Regions from separate parts of the Sporofaciens sp. St.21A7 genome, predicted to be linked through region 2. Evidence: predicted binding sites of a transcription regulator. Region 2 holds the regulator's gene; each other region holds the start of a gene.
What was found. Region 2 encodes HrcA, which represses chaperone genes, less so after heat shock. Its sites were predicted from a motif close to TGTTAGCACTCNNNNNNNNNGAGTGCTAACA; they were not measured.
Positions count from the first base shown of each region.

Region 1: the regulator HrcA is predicted to act here: its motif matches at 1,766-1,796, upstream of AC6I3O_RS16780 (co-chaperone GroES).
Region 3: the regulator HrcA is predicted to act here: its motif matches at 2,397-2,427, upstream of clpB (ATP-dependent chaperone ClpB).

Region 1 is NZ_BAAGFN010000001.1:3,406,585-3,411,772, forward strand. It holds gene groL (chaperonin GroEL) at 1-1,360, opposite strand, end outside; gene AC6I3O_RS16780 (co-chaperone GroES) at 1,447-1,731, opposite strand; gene AC6I3O_RS16785 (hypothetical protein) at 1,850-2,155, opposite strand; gene codY (GTP-sensing pleiotropic transcriptional regulator CodY) at 2,245-3,027, opposite strand; gene topA (type I DNA topoisomerase) at 3,114-5,188, opposite strand, start outside.
Region 2 is NZ_BAAGFN010000001.1:3,030,997-3,036,184, forward strand. It holds gene dnaK (molecular chaperone DnaK) at 1-1,007, opposite strand, end outside; gene grpE (nucleotide exchange factor GrpE) at 1,023-1,733, opposite strand; gene hrcA (heat-inducible transcriptional repressor HrcA) at 1,750-2,760, opposite strand; gene AC6I3O_RS14880 (hypothetical protein) at 3,359-3,748, opposite strand; gene AC6I3O_RS14885 (hypothetical protein) at 3,830-4,123, opposite strand; gene AC6I3O_RS14890 (replication-associated recombination protein A) at 4,269-5,188, opposite strand, start outside.
Region 3 is NZ_BAAGFN010000001.1:3,951,588-3,956,775, forward strand. It holds gene clpB (ATP-dependent chaperone ClpB) at 1-2,330, opposite strand, end outside; gene trxA (thioredoxin) at 2,508-2,816, opposite strand; gene AC6I3O_RS19580 (RNA polymerase sigma factor) at 3,001-3,480, shown strand; gene AC6I3O_RS19585 (zf-HC2 domain-containing protein) at 3,524-4,396, shown strand; gene AC6I3O_RS19590 (EAL domain-containing protein) at 4,585-5,188, shown strand, end outside.

The sequences.
Region 1 (5,188 bases), 380 kb from region 2:
CAATATGGAATAATGGGGATTCCAGAGCCTTCAATACCACATTCGCGCCTGTCTTCTCGTCTCCGCAAAGATCCTCTGCCAGTTTTGCCACTTCTTTTGCAGCGTGGATATAAGCAGAACCGCCTCCTGCGATAATTCCTTCTTCCACTGCTGCTCTGGTCGCTGCAAGCGCATCTTCCATACGGAGCTTCGCTTCCTTCATCTCTGTCTCGGTAGCAGCGCCTACACGGATAACTGCAACGCCTCCTGCCAGCTTCGCCAGCCTCTCCTGAAGTTTCTCTTTATCGAAATCAGATGTCGTCTCTTCAATCTGCATCTTGATCTGTGCTACGCGGTCAGAAATCTCTTTCTTGTCACCCATGCCGTCAACGATAACGGTATTCTCCTTCTGAACCTTTACAGACTTCGCACGTCCCAACTGATCCATGGTCGTCTCTTTCAGATCCATGCCAAGCTCGTCGGATACCACCTGGCCGCCTGTGAGGATTGCGATGTCTTTGAGCATCTCTTTCCTTCTGTCGCCATATCCCGGCGCCTTTACTGCCGCAACATTGAATGTTCCGCGCAGCTTATTGACAATCAGGGTCGTAAGAGCTTCGCCCTCTACATCCTCGGCAATAATCAGCAATCTAGCGCCTGACTGTACGATCTGCTCTAACAGAGGAAGGATGTCCTGAATATTAGAAATCTTCTTATCTGTAATCAAAATATATGGATCTTCTAAGACTGCTTCCATCTTATCCATATCTGTTGCCATATATGCAGACACATATCCGCGGTCGAACTGCATACCTTCTACCAGATCAAGCTCTGTCTTCATGGTCTTAGACTCTTCAATGGTAATAACGCCGTCATTGGAAACTTTCTCCATTGCGTCTGCAACCATCTCGCCTACTTCGTCATCCCCTGCGGAAATTGCAGCTACCCTCGCAATCTGGTCTTTGTCTTTCAGCTTGCTTGACATCTTCGCAATCGCCTCTACCGCTGTATCCGTAGCCTTCTTCATTCCTTTGCGCAGGATAATCGGATTCGCGCCTGCCGCTAAGTTCTTCATTCCTTCATGCACCATAGCCTGTGCAAGCACGGTCGCAGTCGTTGTTCCGTCGCCGGCAACATCGTTGGTCTTAGATGCAACTTCCTTGATGAGCTGTGCGCCCATGTTCTCAAATGCATCTTCAAGCTCGATTTCTTTTGCGATTGTCACACCGTCATTGGTAATTAACGGTGCGCCGAAAGACTTATCAAGAACAACGTTGCGTCCCTTAGGTCCAAGTGTTACCCTTACTGTATCTGCCAGCTGATTCACTCCTGATTCCAATGCGCTTCTGGCTTCTGCGCCGTATTTAATTTCCTTTGCCATGTCTGTCTGCCTCCTAAATCTATGATTATCTGATTTTTTAATTACATGCGCCTATCTGCTTCAAACTGATATCATTCCTTATAAAATTACTCGCAGATTGCAAGGATGTCATCCTGCTTAACGATGATATATTCTTCATCGTCAACCTCTACGTTCGTCCCTGAATATTTGGAATAAATTACCTGCTGCCCAACTGACACATTCATCTTCACTTCTTTCCCGTCTACGGTTCCGCCAGGTCCAACTGCAATGACTTCCGCCTGCTGCGGCTTCTCCTTGGACTGTCCAGGAATCACGATTCCTGACTTGGTGGTCTCTTCTGCAATAAGCTGCTTTAATACAACTCTGTCTCCTAATGGTACTAACTTCATAATTTATGCCTCCTTTTGATGATATCTATCTTTTTGTTAGCACTCATAAAAAGAGAGTGCTAAAAAACTCTAGTAATAAAATAGCACTCTCTTTCGACTTTGTCAACACACTTTATATTTAGTTTACAAGATTTTTATAAAATCCATTCTTAATCCGAAATTTCAAGACCCTTCCCGCCTTATTCCAGTATCTTTCCACGATGGAACCGATACACGCCGTATCCCCTTCCGATAACTTGATTCTGCACTCGTAATTCCCATCCAGTGAAAATTCAGTGACTTCTGTATCCTCTGCTACCAAGTATATGCACTCCTCTTCCGGTTTATACGTGATAATATGACAATGATGTACTTTCTCGTCAAATCTTCCCTCTTTCAGCACCATGCGGTTCATCCTGATATCCGCCCGGCTCCCCTCATACATGTAAGCTCTCCCTCCGCAATCTCTAATATAAATTTATGTGCGGTTAGATCAGCCCTCTTCCCAGGCTCTTAATCCAACCACACAGATGTTTATTTCATACGTTCTGCCTTAATATGTTCCAATTCCGTAAATACAAAATCATTCACGACCTTAATGTAAGTCCCCTTCATTCCCGATGAGCGGGACTCAATCACTCCCGCGCTCTCGAACTTCCTAAGGGCGTTGACAATCACGGATCTGGTTATACCGACCCTGTCTGCAATCTTGCTCGCTACCAGAATTCCTTCCGTACCATCCAGCTCTTCAAAGATATGGATAATCGCTTCCAGTTCCGAATAGGACAGCGTACTGATTGCTGACTGCACGATATGTTCCTTCCGTGTCTCTTCCGCACTCTCTTCATTGACGGAGCGGAGCATCTCCAGGCCAACCACTGTCGTTCCATATTCACTTAAAATGATATCATCAATCTCATACATCTGTTCTTTCTTATAAATGAACAGAGTCCCTAAACGTTCTCCCGCAATATCAATCGGGGTGATGATTGCCTGATATCCCTGTACCGCACTCCCGGAAAATCCAAGCGTCTGCAGATTCACATTCTCCTTGGTGGATAGGATGCTCAGCAGTCTCTCGTTGAGCATAGGATCAATATGCCTGCCCACCTCCTGCTCGATCAGCTCCTTGATATACGGTACGTTGCCGCACTTGCTTCCTCCAAGTACCTTTCCCTTCCTGCTCACTACCAGCACATTTGAATCCAAGATTTCAGTAAGCACTTCACAAATATCATTAAATACTACCTTACTTGAATTATTATTGTGCAGTAATTTATTGATCTTTCTGGTCTTATCTAATAATTGTACACTCATTGACATACCTCCATCCTTTGCAAGTAATATTATCATACAATTCTTTTTTTTTCAATGAATATCCAAATTATTTTTACAACTCTTACTCAATTCTTGCTATTTTCTTTATTTTCCACATATCCGCACTTCTCGTCACTGCAGAGAAGCTTGTTCCCTTTCTCCACCATGTAGCTGCCGCAGCGGGGGCATTTCTTTAAGGAAGGCTTCTGCCAGGACATGAATTCACATTCCGGGTTATCTTCACATCCATAATATTTCCTTCCCTTCTTCGTCTTGCGCAGCACCACCTCTTTGCCGCACACCGGGCATGGAACTCCGATCTTCTCAAGATAAGGCTTGGTGTTCCTGCATTCCGGGAATCCCGGACAGGCAAGGAAACGTCCGTGGGGGCCGTACTTGATGACCATGTTCCTCCCGCACTGGTCGCAGATAACGTCTGTTACCTCATCCTCTATCTTCACCCGTTCCTGCTCTTCTTCCGCCTTTTCCACCGCTTCCTCAAGATCCGGATAGAAATTCTCAATAATTGTCCGCCAGTTCACCTTGCCTTCCGCGACGCTGTCTAAAAGGCTCTCCATATTGGCGGTAAAGTTCACATCCACAATACTTGGGAAGGATTGTTTCATAATATTGTTGACCACTTCCCCAATCTCAGTCAGGTACAGGTTCTTATTCTCCTTTGCTACATAGCGCCTTGCTATGATGGTAGAGATGGTAGGGGCATAGGTACTTGGACGCCCGATTCCCCATTCCTCCAGAGTCTTTACCAGCGCCGCCTCCGTATAGTGTGCCGGGGGCTGGGTAAAATGCTGCTTCGGCTCAAAATCTATCTTCGTGAGTTGGGAATCCTTATCCAGGCTCTTGAGCAGTACGTTATTCTCCTCTTTCTCTTCTCCGGCTTCTGTGTACACCGAACGGAAACCTTCAAAGACAATCTTTGAAGCCGCCACCGTAAACCGATACCGGCCTGCCGCAATCCGGACAGAAGTCGTCTCGTATCTGGCGGGCTGCATCCGGCTTGCTACGAACCGTTTCCAGATAAGCTGGTACAGCCGGAACTGATCCCTGCTCAGGGATTCCTTCATCGAGACGGGCGTCCGGCTCACATCGGTGGGACGGATCGCCTCGTGGGCATCCTGAATATTCTTATGCCCGTTCCCGCTCTTCGCCTCTCCTGCCGCCGCATATTCCTGCCCGTAATTCGCCGCAATATACTCACGCACATTGGCGTCTGCTTCCTCCGATATCCTCGTGGAATCCGTACGCAGGTAAGTAATCAGGCCTACTGTTCCGTTTCCTTTAATGTCAATTCCCTCGTAAAGCTGCTGCGCGATACGCATCGTCTTAGAAGTAGCAAAATTCAAGGCTTTCGACGCCTCCTGCTGCAAAGTGCTGGTGGTAAACGGAACCGGCGCCTTTTTCGTCCTCTCGCTCTTTTTGATATCTTCTACGGTGTACTTTGCCCCGTCGATTTCTTTTAGAATTTCATCCAGCTCTTCCTTGGAGTGAATCGTCATCTTCTTTTTATCCGTACCGTAGAATTTTGCCGTCAGAGGCTTTCTCTCCCCTTCGACTTTCAGGTTCGCATCCAATGTCCAGTATTCCTCCGGTATGAATGCATTAATTTCCTCTTCTCGGTCGGCTATGATACGAAGCGCCACGGACTGAACACGCCCGGCGCTTAACCCTCTCTTTACCTTCGCCCACAGCAAAGGACTGATCTTATATCCCACGACTCTGTCCAGAATTCTTCTTGCCTGCTGTGCGTCCACCAGATCCATGTCAATCTCCCTGGCATTCTTTAAAGACGCTTTCACTGCATTCTTCGTAATCTCATTAAAACTGATTCGGTATGTCTTCTTATCCTCTAACTTCAGCGCCTTGCTCAAATGCCACGATATCGCTTCCCCCTCACGGTCAGGGTCAGTTGCCAGATAAACTTTATCCGCCTTCTTGACTTCCTTGCGAAGCCCGGCAAGAATATCTCCTTTCCCCCGGATTGTAATATATTTCGGCTCATAATCATGCTCCACATCAACTCCAAGCTGGCTCTTAGGGAGATCCCTCACATGCCCGTTGGATGCGGTCACCACGTAACTGCTTCCCAGAAATTTCTTTATTGTCTTCACCTTAGCCGGTGACTCCACGATTACAAGATAAC
Region 2 (5,188 bases):
AGAGATTTGCTAGGCTCTTTTCCTGTTAGCCTCTTTACTTCCTCCTGTACTGCCGGGATACGTGTAGAACCGCCTACCAGCAATACCTGGCCAAGCTCGGAAGCGTTGATTCCAGCATCGGAAAGCGCTCTCTTCACCGGCTCGGAAGTCTTCTCAACAAGGTCATGGGTCAGTTCGTCGAACTTCGCCCTTGTCAGGTTCATATCGAAATGCTTCGGTCCTTCTGCCGTCGCTGTGATAAATGGCAGGTTGATATTCGTTGTGGTTGCGGAAGACAGCTCTTTCTTCGCCTTCTCTGCCGCTTCTTTTAATCTCTGGAGCGCCATCTTATCCGTAGATAAATCCACGCTTTCCTGCTTCTTGAATTCTGCGATCATATAGTCCGTAAGTTTCTGGTCAAAGTCATCTCCGCCAAGACGGTTATTTCCTGCCGTAGATAATACTTCGATGACGCCGTCGCCAATCTCGATGACGGAAACGTCGAACGTACCGCCTCCTAAGTCATAGACCATAATCTTCTGCTCTTTCTCGTTGTCAAGGCCATATGCAAGCGCCGCCGCCGTAGGCTCATTGATGATACGCTTCACATCTAAGCCCGCAATCTTACCGGCATCCTTGGTTGCCTGACGCTGTGCATCATTGAAATAAGCAGGTACAGTGATAACCGCTTCTGTTACCTTCTCGCCCAGATAACCTTCTGCGTCTGCCTTTAACTTCTGGAGAATCATCGCTGAAATCTCCTGCGGAGAATACTTCTTCTCATCGATGGTCACTCTGAAATCGCTTCCCATCTCTCTCTTGATTGAAGAAATGGTTCTCTCTGCGTTTGTCACCGCCTGACGCTTTGCAGGCTCGCCTACCAGACGCTCTCCCGTCTTGGAAAATGCCACTACGGACGGTGTGGTCCTTGCGCCTTCTGTATTTGCGATGACCGTCGGCTGGCCACCTTCCATAACTGCCACACAACTGTTTGTTGTACCTAAGTCAATACCTATGATTTTGCCCATTTTTATTTCCTCCTGTTAATTTGCTACTTTGACCATGCTGTGCCTTACTACGGAATCGCGGTACATGTAGCCTTTCTGGAATTCCTCAGCTACCGTGTTCTCACCGAAATTCTCATCCTCCACATGCATCACCGCGTTGTGGAAATCTGGGTTGAATTCCTGCCCCACTGCCTCAATCGGCTTGACTCCTGCGCTCTCTAACGTGGTCATTAATTGCTTATACACCTTCTCCATCCCCTGAATAAAGGGATCTTCCTTTTCCTCCTCCTTGACAGCCCCAAGCCCTCGCTCGAAATTGTCAACTACCGGAAGAATCTTATCTATGATATCTTTCGCACCTATCTCGTACATCTGGGACTTCTCCTTATCCGTACGCTTGCGGAAGTTATCAAACTCTGCCATCTGACGGGTGAGCCGGTCTGTCAGCTCTTCAATCTTCTCGTCTTTCTTATCCTTCTTGGGCTTCTTTCCAAAGAACTTCTTCCCGGATTTCTGACCGTTCTCTCCGTCTTTCACATCCCCTTCCTGGTCTTGGGCTTCTGCGTCTTCGCCGTCTTCGCAGCCCTCCTGTCCTTCGGCATTCTCTGTTGTCTCGTCTTCACAGCCGTCCTTAGGTTCTGCCTCGTCTGCCGCCTTGGAACTTTTTGACTCCTCTGCTGCTTTCTTCGCTTCCTCTACGGCTTCTTTTACCATCTCTTCCTGGCTTTTCTCCTTATGCTTCTCCAAGGGTTATTCCACCTTTCTATTCTTTTTTATGAAACATCTGATCCAGCTCGTTCTGGAGCCTTTTCATTGACTTTAATACATGTTCATAATCCATTCTCTTTGGTCCGATAATACCTATCGTTCCCTTCATGCCGTCACCTAATTCATAAGTTGCGGTAACAACGCTGCAGTCTTTCATCGTCTGAACCGGGGTCTCATCTCCAATGTATACCTGAATTCCGGTATTGTCATCCTTCGCTAGTGTCTGTGTCACTAGTTCCGTCAACTGCTGCTTTTCCTCAAACGCATTGATAATCTCCTGTGCGCTCTGGTTATCGCTGAGTTCTGGATACTTAAAAATATTCGTCGCACCGCTCGTGTAGATCTGCATATCCTCATCTATCTGAATCGCATCCGCCACTGCATCCAATACATTACTGATTACGCTGCTGTGTATTCCTGCCTGTTCTTTCAGCCTTGCAATCAATCCCAGATTGATCTCTTCAATGGACATGCCATTCAGCGTCGTATTAAGGAGCATATTCAGCTTCAACAGATTCTCATTGCTTAGAGCCTCATCCACACGGATAATCTTACTCTTAATTACATTGCCGCCAAGTACGATTACCGCAATCACCTGTTCCGCGTCCACCATAGATAACTGGATAAACTTAATCTTATTCGCGTTATTCATAGGAGTGGAAACCATGGTGGCATAATTCGTATTGCTTGCCAAAACTCTCGCTGCCTGCTTGAGGAGCTGTTCCATCCGGTCTGCCTTGTCAAGCATCTGCTCCTGCATCTCATTGAGTTCCTGCTCCTTCTCCTCCATCAGCATATCTACATAAAGCCTGTAACCCTTATCCGAAGGAATCCGTCCCGCCGATGTGTGCGGCTGCATGATGTATCCAAGTTCTTCCAGATCAGCCATCTCGTTGCGGATCGTTGCGGAACTCAAATTCAAATCCGTATACTTGGAAATCGTCCTGGAGCCCACAGGTTCGCCCGTCTCGAGATAATTCTGGATGACTGCATGCAGAATCTTCATCTTGCGGTCACTAAGGCTGTGTTCTGTCACGGTCTGCTTCCTCCTTTCGGATTCTTCTGTTAGCACTCTACATTTTTGAGTGCTAATATCTTCGACTATTAATGTATCACTCCCCATTTCTTTTGTCAACACTCTTTATATTTTTTTTATACTTTGTCGGACGATAGTCCGCCCGCCCCTCAGGGGCATGCTTTTCGGGACGCCAAAAAATGTGTCAGCACACTAGAACCGGACGTGTATATTACAACGATGGAAAACAAAGATGGGGAAGAGATTCCATTTATATACGAAAGCAACCAGTCATGGATGTACTGCATACATCAAGAACTTTCCGATCATGAAATCCGCGACATATACAAGGGATTATGGGAAATCGAAGAATCTTTCAAGATTTGGTAATTATGCGCGTTTTAGAGCTGCTCATAGAAAAACGCCATTCTTTGGCTTAGACGATCAAAATAGTCAGAAATCCGGTGAAGGCTGAAAGCCCGTTTAATTCAGCCTTCACCGGGTTCCTGTAAGAAAATATAATTGGTCAACACCAAGGAAAGAGGTTCGATTTTTTCACAAATCGTTTTACCCTACCCAAATTTGTATCTTAGTTTAAAAAACGCAAAAAAGATTCGTAAAAAAACTTCTCCTTTTTTTCTTTACTATCCTGAGGTATTCCTAAACTGTCAAGCGCCTTTTGAACCGCTGCTTTTGCTGAATACACAGTATTCCCCAGGATATCACGTCCTCCACCATTATAAGCGCTCACCAATGACATGGCAAACAGACTCGTAAGGCACGTAAGCTTGCCTCCTGAATTCACTCCATACCCATACCCATTTATACCACATTCTTTCTCCGCTTTATTCCAGGCTTCTTTCACTTCATTTGGCGCTTCCGATCCCAGAATGTCCAGTCCATCAAATGACTTTTTGTTTTTGACACTCTTATTATTATAGGTATTCACATAATTATTTGTACAAAAACCTATTTCCATGAAAATCCATCTCCCAGCTTATAAAACATTAATCCATGTACTGAACTCTTTAGATACATCTTCCCCATATCCGTATGTAAATTAGCTCAACTCAATCTTTGCCGCTTCCTCCGGCTTAAACTCATTCTCCAAGTCATAGATATTATGCCCGGTAGACTCCCCCAATACTCGTCCCTCCAAAGAATAGCAGCGGATGAACCTCTTAACATCAATACTGGACCAATGTTCCACATCCCAGCTCATGTAGCCGTCCGCATCCGACTTCTTCTCCTTCAGATAAAGATCTACCTGACGGCCATCCCGCATAATGTCAATCAGGCCCTTGGTTCCATTTACTTCTACTTCTTCTTTTTTTACTGCGTCATACACTTTCATTGTTATATTCCCTCCTAAATATAAGAACGCCCCGGCATCTTTCCTGCACATCCCGGCTTTCGCCGCCGCACAGGGCTTTACGGAAACGCTCTGCTTCTATGCTTCGATTATACTCTCTCAGATATAAAATGTAAACCCCTCCTTGCTACTGAGCGGATTCCCGGATAAATTCCATCCACTCCCGGATTTCCTTCTCATGCCCGTTGATCCCCGGCTCATAGAACCTTGCGTCCCGAATCTCATCGGGAAGATACTGCTGCTTTACATAATGGTTGGGATAGTCATGGGCATACCGATACCCAATCCCATGTCCAAGTTTCTTTGAGCCTTTATAATGGGCATCCTGCAAATGGGCCGGAACCGTAGTTTTATGGCTCTTTACATTTTCCAATGCGGCGAAAACAGCATTACATGCCGAATTACTCTTAGGCGCCGTCGCCACATACAAAACTGCCTGAGACAAGATAATCTGCGCCTCCGGCATCCCAATTCGCTCCACCGCCTGTGCCGCTGACACCGCCACGGTAAGAGCCATAGGGTCTGCATTTCCCACATCCTCAGAGGCACAAATCATAATCCTTCTGGCTATAAACTTAATATCCTCCCCCGCATACAGCATTTTCGCAAGATAATAGACCGCTGCATCCGGGTCGGACCCCCGCATACTTTTGATAAATGCAGAAATTGTATCGTAATGGTTGTCCCCCGTCTTGTCATAACGCACCACACGCTTCTGGATACACTCCGACGCTACCTCCAGAGTGATATGAATCTTGCCGTCCGCACCCCGGTCCGTCGTCAATATCCCAAGCTCCACGGCATTCAGGGCATTCCTGGCGTCCCCTCCGGAAATATCTGCCAGGAATTCCAGCGCATCGTCATCTATTTCCGCATCGTAGCTCCCCATGCCCTTTTCCACGTCATAGACCGCCCGCCTAAGCACCGTCTTGATGTCCTCCTTATCCAGAGGATGCAGTTCAAAGATGCTGGATCTAGAAATCAGGGCGCCATTTACCTCAAAATACGGGTTCTCCGTGGTCGCCCCTATGAGGATAACCGTCCCAT
Region 3 (5,188 bases), 920 kb from region 2:
ATAATATGATAAATATCGCCTTTCGTCAACGGCTTGAACAGAATCGTCTCATCCAGCCGGTTCAAGAATTCTGGCCTGAAATGTGCCCTTAAATCATCCATGACCATCTTCTGGCTTTCCTCGCTGATATTCCCCTGGTCATCAATTCCTTCTAATAAATAGGAAGAACCAATATTAGACGTCATAATCAGAATCGTATTCTTAAAGTCCACGGTACGCCCCTGGGAATCCGTAATCCGCCCGTCGTCCAACACCTGAAGCAGCACATTGAACACGTCTGGATGGGCTTTCTCCACCTCGTCGAACAACACTACGGAATAGGGTTTCCTGCGGACTGCCTCGGTCAACTGGCCGCCTTCGTCATATCCCACATATCCCGGAGGCGCCCCAATGAGTCTTGACACAGAATACTTCTCCATATATTCGCTCATGTCAATCCGCACCATGTTGCCCTCGTCGTCGAACAGGCTCTCTGCAAGAGCCTTTGCAAGCTCGGTCTTCCCCACGCCCGTAGGTCCAAGGAACAGAAATGAGCCAATGGGCTTCGTGGGATCTTTAATCCCAGCCTTGGAACGGATAATCGCCTCTGTCACTAATTCCACGCCTTCATCCTGCCCAATCACCCGCTTATGAAGCTCTTCCGCCAGATGAAGGGTCTTGCTGCGCTCACTCTCATTAAGTTTTGTGACCGGAATCCCCGTCCACCGGGATACGATTTTTCCGATTTCCTCGTCGGTCACGCTCTCATGAACCAGAGACTTCTCTTCATCCTTAACTTTTGCTTCTTCTGCCTCTAACTGCTTCTGTAACTGAGGAAGTTTCCCATACTGTAACTCCGCTGCTTTATTCAGGTCATAGGACTGCTGCGCCTTCTCGATATCCTTGTGTACCTGCTCAATCTCTTCCCTAAGTTTCCGGACGCGCTCCACATCCACCTTTTCGTTATCCCACTGTGCTTTCTTTCCAGCAAACTCTTCCCTAAGCTCCGCCAATTCCTGCTGCAAGTGTTCTAGCCGCTCCCGGCTCAGCCGGTCGTCTTCCTTCTTGAGCGCTGCCTCCTCAATCTCCATCTGCATAATCTTCCTCTGGAGTTCGTCTAACTCGGCGGGCATAGAGTCAAGCTCCGTCTTAATCAGCGCACACGCCTCGTCTACCAGGTCGATTGCCTTGTCCGGAAGGAAACGGTCGGAAATATACCGCTCCGACAAAGTTGCCGCCGCTACCAGCGCGCTGTCCGTAATCTTCACCCCGTGGAATACCTCATAACGATCTTTCAGCCCCCGGAGAATGGAAATGGCATCCTCCACCGTCGGCTCATCCACCATCACCGGCTGGAAACGCCGTTCCAGAGCGGCATCCTTCTCGATATACTGCCGGTATTCATCCAGCGTCGTCGCTCCGATACAATGAAGTTCCCCTCTTGCCAGCATCGGCTTTAGCATATTGCCAGCATCCATGGCGCCGTCTGTCTTGCCTGCCCCTACAATGGTATGCAGCTCGTCGATGAACAGGATGATCCTGCCGTCGCTGTTCTTCACATCCTCCAGTACGGCTTTCAGACGCTCCTCGAACTCGCCCCGGTATTTTGCGCCTGCTACCAGCGCGCCCATGTCCAGAGAGAAAATGGTCTTGTCCTTCAGTCCTTCCGGCACGTCGCCCCGGACGATTCTCTGCGCCAATCCCTCTACCACAGCCGTCTTGCCGACGCCAGGTTCTCCAATCAGTACAGGATTATTCTTCGTCTTACGGGAAAGAATCCTGATTACATTGCGGATTTCTGAGTCCCGCCCAATCACCGGGTCTAATTTCTGCTCCCTTGCGCGCTCTACCAGGTCTGAGCCGTATTTGTTCAGGGTGTCATAGGTATCTTCCGGGTTATCGCTGGTCACACGCTGGTTGCCTCTGACCGTGGACAATGCTTTCAGGAAGTCATCCCGTTTGATGCCCATTTCCCGGAAAATGGTCTTGAGTTCTCTGTTGGGGTATTTCAGGAGGGACAGGAAAATGTGCTCAACGGATACATATTCATCCCCCATCTGCCGCGCTTCGTCTTCGGCGTGGATGAGCGCTTTATTCAAATCCTGCCCGATAAACTGCTGGCCGCCCTGTACTTTGGTCCGTTTCCTAAGGGCTTCCTCTGTCCGTTCAAGAATCGTGTTCTTGTCGATTCCCATCTTCTCCATGAGCTTGAGTATCAAGCTGTCCTCCTGAGTCAGCAACCCATAGAGGAGATGCTCCTGTTCAATCTCCTGGTTGCCGTATTCCAGCGCTACCCGCTCACATTGGTTCACTGCCTGCATGGATTTCTGCGTAAATTTATTTATATTCATAGTACAGCCTCCTTTTTAATGCTGAATTAGTTGGTGTTCTATTTACAATATAACATTAACGCATTTTGTTAGCACTGTCAAGGATTGAGTGCTAATTCTTTTATAAAAATTTTGTGAAGCCCTAATCACTGACTTCACAACAATTCTCAATATCACTTAGTACGCCTTCTCCTGCCTCTATTTCAGCATGTCCAAAATCTCATCCTTTGGCTTCGCGCCAACTTCCCTTTTAACCGCCTCTCCGTTCTTGAAGACCATCAGCGTCGGGATTGACATTACCCGATACTCCTTCGCCAGTTCCGGGTTCTCATCTACGTCCACCTTACAAATCTTCGCATCTGTGACCTCTCCCGCAATCTCCTCGATAATCGGTCCTACCATCTGGCAGGGTCCGCACCATGTCGCCCAGAAATCAACCAGAACCGGCACATCAGACTCCAATACCTCTTTCTTAAAATTTTCCTTTGTCAAATGTAATGCTGCCATCTTTTATCTTCCTTTCTGCATAAAAATATATAATATACTTTATTATAACCTATTTTTCCATACATTTTTAGCTAAAAAACCAATTTTATGAAATTTTTTTAATTAGGATTAAAAAAATATCTTATAATCTTTGTAACGAAACGCCAAGTCATGCGTCTAATTAGCAAATGAAGGAGGTGAGGGAATGAAGATTGATTTTGACGATCTGTATGAACGATTTTTTAAAGACGTTTATCTGTTTGTACTGGCAATGAGTAAGGATCCGCACATTGCCGAAGAGATTACTCAGGAAACGTTTTTCAAAGCGCTCAAAGAAGCCAAAAATTTCCGCGGGAACTGCTCTGTGAAGACATGGCTCTGCCAGATAGCCAAGAATCTCTATATCTCCGGCACACGTAAGAAAAAGCCGGTACACTCCGAAGCCCTGGAAGATATGCCGGACGATTCGGACGTGGAGGATATCTGTATCCGAAAAGGCGAAGCCCTCTCCATCTATAAAGTCCTTCATTGCCTGAGCGAGCCGTACAAGGAAGTCTTTACTCTCAGGGTACTTGGTGATTTAAGTTTTAAGGAAATCGCAGAAATCTTTGAAAAGCAGGAAAACTGGGCAAGAGTCACCTACCACCGGGCAAGGCTCAAGATACGGGAGCATATGCAGGATTAAGAAGAAGCGGCCGCCTGAAAACGGCGGCAGAAAGGAGATCGTTATGAATAAAATATCTTGTGATGTAATTAGAGATTTGCTGCCCCTCTATAAAGATGACGTATGCAGCGAGAAAAGTAAGGATTTGATTGAAGGGCATCTGCCTGAATGTGAGGATTGCCGTGAATATCTGGATGCGTTAAACTCCGAACTTCCTCCTGTCACTCTTGCGCAGGACGGAACCGGCGCAAAGAACGGCAATGAATCCGGCTCTTCTGCTTCGGATGGTATCGAGACGTTACGGCGGATTTCCCGGCAGATTAACTGGCTGAAAGTGGTCGTTGTCCTGTCGGCAGCCATTATGGTATTCGTGGTTTCAACCTCCCTTTCTTTAGTAAAAGAGTATAATCCGGAGCTTTACCTGTTCGACAGACGCGTGGCAGTCGAAGATATGCAAATGACGGAACTATACCAGTTAGAAAACGGGGATTTCTATATTACGTTAGAAAGCGAGCATCCTTGCTCCCCTATTTCATATGGCGACAGGATCGACTCTCCTGACAGTGAATATTCCGAATCTTATGACAATGGAGAAAGCTGTCTGTCCCTTGAGAAAGTATCCAGATTGGAACAAGTATTTCTTGGCCGGTTGGATTCCCAGACATACTCCTTCGTAGTTCCCGCCGAAGAGACCGTTGGGCAGGAAGAGATTTTCCCGGATGACAGCGACTTTTGGGACTTTCCTGCAGCAGTCCATAAAAACTCATTCATATATTATCAGGGCAAGCATAATAAACGATTTACCATCTGGAAGGAGGGACAGGAGATTATGCCAGCGCCGGCGTCTGTGGAAAAAAGGGTTCAGGAGGAACTGGAAATGAAGGAACAAGGAACCAGGGATTCCTCCGGGCATGAAGATATTCTGTTTCTGTATTAGGCCATTCCTATCAAGGACTGGGGCTGTTGCAAAATCGCAGCCTCAGTCCTTTTGTTTACTTGTAGTTTTTTCATTGGAAGTATAGTCATTATGCCTGCGATTTGGTATAATAGTAACAATAAGGCCCGTATTTACTTAACGGTTGGGGGACATTCAGTTTGCGGGGAATGAAAGGGATGTTAGCAGGAATGAAAAACAGAAGATTGAAACGTGGCGCGTTAATTTTTCTATGCCTGATTCTGACAGCGTGCATGTCTGCCGGATTCATGCCACACACCGCCCACGCGGCAGAAAAGCGGACGGTAAAGGTCGCGTTTTTCCCAATGAACGGATACCATATGAAAGGGGAAGACGGCAGCTATATCGGTATGGATGTGGATTATCTGGAAGCGTTACGCAACTATACCAACTGGGAAATTGAATATGTGGAATGTAAGGACTGGGATGCGGCGCTTACCCTTGTGGCCGAGCACAAGGCGGACCTGGTAGGCAGCGCCCAGTATTCGGCGGAACGGGCGGAGACTTACCAGTATGCAGACCTGTCCAGCGGATATACCTTCGGTATCATAGCCACCAATCCAGACAGCAGCCTGGCATATGAGGATTTTGAAGCCATGGAGGAAATCACCTTCGGGATGGTCCGTACCTATGTGCGCAGGGAGGAGTTTCTGGGTTATCTTGCCGACAACGGGGTTGCGTCTCCGAAAATCAGGGAATATGATTCCACGGCAGACTTACAGGATGCGCTTGACCGGGGGGAAGTGGACGCACTTGTCCATACTTTCATGGAAA